2 regions of the Sphingobacterium daejeonense genome follow, and region 2 is predicted to be linked to the other one. Evidence: riboswitches for the same ligand, from Rfam matches in the RefSeq annotation. Region 2 holds a riboswitch; the other holds the start of a gene.
What was found. A riboswitch is a leader RNA that binds a small molecule or an ion and turns the genes downstream of it on or off. The one in region 2 is predicted to bind S-adenosylmethionine.

Region 1 (3,173 bases), 830 kb from region 2:
ATTCCTCCGTACATGGTTACTGGTCGATCGTAAAATTGATGAAGCAGTTTCCAAGTCTAGACAATGCCGGAAAGGTAAGAGCGGCATTGAATCAGCATATTACGCCAGAGAATGTTGCTGTGGAATTAGCCTTTTTCAATGATAAAAATAATTTGAGCTTTGAAAGGACCTATGGTTGGGCTTGGTTGTTTAAATTACAGGAAGAATTGTCTACTTGGGAGGATGTGGATGCCAAAAGATGGAAAGCCTCACTTCAACCATTGGTAGACCTGTTGGTTACTCGCTATAAAGAATATCTTCCAAAGTTGGTCTACCCGATCCGTGCAGGACAGCATGATAATTCAGCTTTTAGTCTTTCTTTATCCTTGGATTATGCCAATACAGTAGGCGATGATACTTTTAAACAAGCATTAAAGGAAAATTCTATTCGATTGTTCAAGGACGACAAGAATTGTGATCTAGCTTATGAACCCAGCGGTTACGACTTTTTATCACCTTGTTTGGAAGAAGCATATTTGATGAGCAAAGTCTTGGATAAATCAGAATACATTACATGGTTGAAAGCTTTTATGCCTGATTTGTTCAATGATGAATTTAAATTAGAACCTGCACTCGTGAAAGATAGGAGTGATGGTAAGTTGGTCCACTTGGATGGGTTAAACTATAGTAGAGCGGCTTGTCTTTTTGGGATTTCGAAAATGGACCCTGCATTGGAGCACCTGAAAAAGATGCTGTTGAACATTTCAATTTCTCGATTGGCAATTTAAGTGCAAAAGATGATTATATGGGAAGTCATTGGCTTGGGACTTTCGCTTTGTATGCTTTAGGTAGATATGAGATGTGAGATATGAGATGTGAGATGTGAGACAGTAGACGTAAGACAAAAGACAGTAGACGTAAGACAAAAGACAGTAGACGTAAGACAAAAGACAAAAGACATAATACTATATGCTTAAGACTATTGAGCCTTAGACTGCTAAGACGAAGACAATAGACAATAGGCTATAGACATTTACGGCGTCATACCATTTCTAATGTCTAATGTCTATTGTCTAATGTCTATTTCTACCTATTCCGGAATAAGTCTATTTTCTGATAATTTGACTGGTACTCGTTGTATTTGAGTAAATCCGTCTTCGGTGCTGATTATTGCGGAGAGATCAATTCCTCGTTTAGATAAGGTGCTCAACAAAGCAGTTCTGAAAGCTGTTTTATTTTTTCCCCAGTTTGATCTAACTAAGTCATTGTTTAGAATTACCAATTCATTGGTGCTGTAGTGGTGGAATTGTTCCACTAGGTGTTGTTGTAAGGGTTTTGTGTTGGACATACAATTAATGTTTAAAGGGTTTAACCATAATTGCATTCAGAGAAGTCTATTTTAAGACCTTGCAATATTCTTTTATTTTGGCTTGCCGCCCGTATCGATTTACCACCGCGGTGTCTTTCACTCGGTTGGTATTGCTCGTGCAATTCTGAATACTCTACAAACTTAGTAGATTATATTTTAATATGCAAGTGAAAATAAAATTTTATAATTCTTTTCTTAAACGTGCTACCGGGATGTTCATTGCTTCACGGTATTTAGCAACAGTACGCCTCGCGATCGAATAACCTTTTTCCTTCAGGATTTCGGTTAATTTCTCATCTGCCAAAGGTTTTCTCTTGTCTTCGTTAGCAATACACTCCTCTAGAATCTTTTTCACTTCTTTGTTAGAAACTTCCTCGCCAGATTCTGTTTGAATAGCTTCTGAGAAGAATGATTTTAATAAGAAAGTTCCGAATTCTGTTTGCACGTATTTGGAGTTGGCAACGCGGGATACAGTTGAAATATCCATTTCGATCTTGTCGGCTATATCCTTTAAAATCATTGGTTTAAGCATTCTGTCGTCGCCAGTTAGGAAGTAGTCATATTGATATTCCATGATAGCATTCATGGTTTTCAAAAGAGTCTGTTGTCTTTGTTTGATGGCATCGATAAACCATTTTGCGGAATCAAGTTTCTGTTTAACAAACTGAACTGCTTCACGCATTTTTTTGTCGTTTTTTTCCGCTTTTTCGTAATGCTCAAACATTTCTTGATAAGACCTTGAAACTCTTAGTTCAGGGGCGTTTCTGCCATTTAAGGTCAAGTGCAGGATACCATCATTATTGGAGATATGGAAGTCAGGGATAATCTGCAATTGTTTTCCTGCAGCTGCACCTGAATCACCTGGCTTAGGATTCAACTTAAGAATTTCATTGACGATTTCTTTCAGCTCCTCAGAGTTTACACCTAATTGCTTTTCGATTTTATCGTAATGTTTCTTCGTGAATTCATCGAGGTAATTTTCCACGACCATCATCGCTTGTTGGATAATCGGGTTGGTGAGATCTTTCTTTCTTAACTGGATTGCCAAGCATTCCTGAAGATTCCTTGCTCCAATGCCGGCAGGGTCAAATGATTGAACAATCTTGAGTATGTCTTCGACATCTTCTTCTTCAACAATTACATTTTGTGAAAACGCAAGGTCGTCAATCAAAGATAGGATAGGTCTCCTTAGGTAACCATCGTCATCAAGAGATCCGATTATTTGTTGACCAACTATATAATCTTTATCAGATAGTGCTAGTAGATCAAGTTGGTTTTGTAGATTTTCGTAGAAAGAATCTTGTACAGCGATAGGGATTTCTTTTTTTCCGTCTTCATCATCATGGTCATATCCACCGCCATAGTCTTTGTAGTCATCTTCTTGGATATATTCATCAACACTGAATTCATCTTCATAGCTGTTTTCTTCCATGTTGAAGTCATCATCCGGATCTTTATCGGGATATTCTTCCACGGGGTCGTTCATGTTAGTCAAACTACCGTCCTCCAGCGCAGGGTTTTCTTCCAATTCTTCTTTGATGCGGGCGTCCAATGAAACTGTTGGCACCTGTAGCAATTTGATGAATTGAATTTGTTGCGGTGAAAGTTTTTGTAATAGTTTTTGCTGTAAAGTTTGTTTTAACATGTCCCCAATAATAAATCACGTAAAAATAGGTAAATATATTTAATAAGGTAAAGTTTATGGTAACAAAAACTGTTTTAGGTACAGTTTTTGCTATTATAATTGTCGGATAAACAGCCTAGTTAAAAACCAAAAAACTCATTTGTTAAAATTCGTTAATTTTCTCGTAAAGCTTCCTTTTTA
Region 2 (3,173 bases):
TAAAAATGAAAAAGCATTATCCGGCTGATAATTGTTTAATGCAATATTTGTTTGTGCTCTAATTAAAACCATACTAAAAGAAGTAAATCCAAAGCATAGCAAACAGATTCCTAGAATTATTAAATTCAATAATGGTTTGTTTGTCTTAATAGAGTATATGATGCCATAAACTGCACAAGCTATGATTAACAAAATAAAAAATGCTATACCTGTTCCGAACGGCATGCCTAACGTATTCACGAAAAACACATCAAAATTTGATGCTATTCGTACTGAATACTGAATAACTCCCCATAAAATAAATGCTAACGCAAGGACGCCCCAACCAAATGATATCACTGCTCCTTTCCAGTTAACATGTTTTGCTTTTCTAAAATAGATCATCAATGCTAAGGCGGGGATTGTTAAAAGGTTTAATAAATGGACACCAATTGATAATCCCATGACAAAAGCGATCAATAAAAGCCATTTATTGGAGTCAGGGTTATCTGCTCTTCGCTCCCATTTTAGTGCTAACCAGAATACAATCGCTGTACAGAGTGAAGACATAGCATAAACCTCCGACTCAACTGCCGAATACCAAATGAATCCGTAAAGCTATAGGCTAATGCACCCACTATACCTGCTGAAAATATTTGGATGTATTGGATTGATGAACCTTCTTTATTTCCCAAAACAATTTTTCTAGCCAAGGCTGTAATAGTCCAAAAAAGAAAAACAATGGTCAGAGCAGAACAAATTGATGATCCAATATTCATCCATAGAGCGATATTGGAATTATTTCCGAGAGCAAAATTTGAGAATATGTTTTGGATCATTAGAAATAATGGTGCACCAGGTTGGTGAACAACTTCTAGATTTTTACTTGCTGCAATAAATTCACCAGTATCCCACCAGCTCACTGATCTTTCTACAGTAAAAGAATATACTAGAAGGGCAATGAATCCACAAAGCCATCCAAGATAATTGTTGATTTTATTATAGTTCATAATACATGGTTAGATATCAAATAAATTTAAGAAAGTATATCTATAAGAATTTCACCTTAACAATATTTAACAGCGGTAAAAAAACAGGCGAATGATTTCTCATTCGCCTGTTTGTATATTATTTATAATAATGGATTGTATCCTATACTAATTTCTCTACGATTTTTTTGGTTGGCCCTGGGTTACTCATGGTGTAGAAATGCAGGACTGGAACTCCAAAATCAATTAATTCTTTACATTGTTGGACTAGCCATTCTTCTCCAACCTGTCTTACATCAGCATTTGTTTTGCAGGATTCGACTGCATCGCTTAAATCTTCGGGAATATCTAGGTGGAATATCCGCGGTAGTGTTATAAGTTGTTTTTTTGTTGTCAATGGTTTTAATCCGGGAATAATAGGTACATGTATATCATTCTCGCGGCATTTCGTTACGAACTCTTTATATTTTCTACGTTGAAAAACATCTGAGTTACGATAAACTCTGCTCCCATTTCTACTTTTTTCTTCAACCATTTAAAGTCAGTATTGAAGTTTGGGGATTCGAAGTGTTTTTCTGGGTAGCCAGCGACACCTATACAGAAGTTTGTTTTTTCGGAGCTTCCTATATCTTCGTGCAGATATGATCCTTCATTCATATCCACTACTTGTCTTAGGAGGTCTGTAGCATAAGCATGTCCTCCAGGTGTTGGGATAAAATCTGCATCACCTTTTCTGGCATCTCCTCTTAGTACCAATACGTTGTCAATACCTAAGAAATTCAGGTCAATGAGTGCATTTTCGGTTTCTTCTTTAGTGAAACCACCACAAATCAAATGAGGTACTGCATCGACTTTATATTTACTCATGATTGCGGCGCAGATTGCTACTGTTCCTGGACGTTTTCTATAGGATACCCTTTCCAACAATCCATTAGCGTGTTGTTTGTAGAGGTAATCTTCGCGATGGTAGGTCACGTCGATAAAGGGAGGTTTGAATTCCATAAGTTCGTCCATTGTTTGAAAGATACTTTGAATTCCCTGTCCTTTTGCAGGCGGTAACAGTTCAAAAGAATATAATGTCTTGCCTTTCGCGTTTTTGATATGATCTACGATTTTCATAAAAATATATTAAGGCTTAGAGAGAACACAGCGGATCCTGATTCTTTGGCTTATCTTTCCCTAATCGGGGTAGAATGTAGCACCTTGACTGGTGTCAGGTTGCTAAGGCTTCAGCGGGTCTATTCCCTCTGCCTTTCTCTATAAGCGAGGGCTAATATCGTTATTAGCAACTTAATCTCAAAATGTTATGCGAAAAAAGAAGGGAATTCATGTGAATTCCCTTCTTTTTTATTCCAAATACATGTCTATCAATCCTTCAGGTAACTTGAGGACGATTATTTTTTCTTCTGGATCTATACCTACAATAAAATCTTCATTTAGTGGGAACATGGCATCTCTACCATCAATGTCCACTGTTGCTATAAATTGTTGGGGCATTTCTTGTACATGGGTTATTTCTCCCAGTTCTCCTTCGCCTTCTTCGATTGCTATAAATCCGACTAAATCATGGTATGTAAAATCATCAGGATCACGTTCGGGCATTTTGTCATTTGGCAGATATACGCTTTTTCTTAATAGCGGTTGGGCTTTATCGATATGGTCAATATCTTCAAAATTGACATAGGCAGTGCTATTATTCTGTAGTTTAATTTTATCTACGAAGAAAGGGACTAATTTTTTATCTAATTCCAAAAACACCATTTCCAAATCCAAGTCCATATAATTATCGAACTCGAAGAACATTTGTACTTCTCCTTTCAACCCTCTGGTTTTGCTAATATATCCTATATAAAAACACTGATCCTTAGTCATACTTTAATATTAATTTGCAAAAATACGAATTATTAATAGGTAATATTTAATCTTCCTAATTTATCCTTTTTCTGGAGTTTGTATTTATAAAAAAAGCCGATCTAAGATTAGACCGGCATTTTCAAATACTTTAGAGTAAGGATTAACCTTCAGTTTCTTCAGTGTTTTCTGCAGCATCAGCAGCTTCTTCTGCTTCTTCTGTAGCTGTTTCTTCAGCAACAGGGGCATTTTTAGCAGCGATAGCGGCAGCTTTTTCTTCTTTTTTCTTAGCTTCAGCAGCTAGAGCAGCTTTTTTAGCATCATCTTTAGATTTTGCCAAGCCTGATTTTTTGC

Region 1: another riboswitch for S-adenosylmethionine. It lies ahead of FGL31_RS15850 (5-oxoprolinase); the one in region 2 lies ahead of FGL31_RS19605 (methylenetetrahydrofolate reductase).

What each region holds. Positions count from the first base shown of each region.
Region 1 is NZ_LR590470.1:3,265,751-3,268,923, reverse strand. It holds partial or broken gene FGL31_RS15855 (DUF2891 domain-containing protein) at 1-844, shown strand, start outside; gene FGL31_RS15850 (5-oxoprolinase) at 1,070-1,327, opposite strand; SAM-I-IV-variant riboswitch at 1,391-1,485, opposite strand; gene rpoN (RNA polymerase factor sigma-54) at 1,530-2,993, opposite strand.
Region 2 is NZ_LR590470.1:4,095,270-4,098,442, forward strand. It holds gene FGL31_RS19595 (protein O-mannosyl-transferase family) at 1-444, opposite strand, end outside; partial or broken gene FGL31_RS30590 (glycosyltransferase family 117 protein) at 418-989, opposite strand; partial or broken gene FGL31_RS19605 (methylenetetrahydrofolate reductase) at 1,132-2,087, opposite strand; SAM riboswitch class I at 2,135-2,234, opposite strand; gene rimM (ribosome maturation factor RimM) at 2,316-2,840, opposite strand; gene FGL31_RS19615 (30S ribosomal protein S16) at 2,983-3,173, opposite strand, start outside.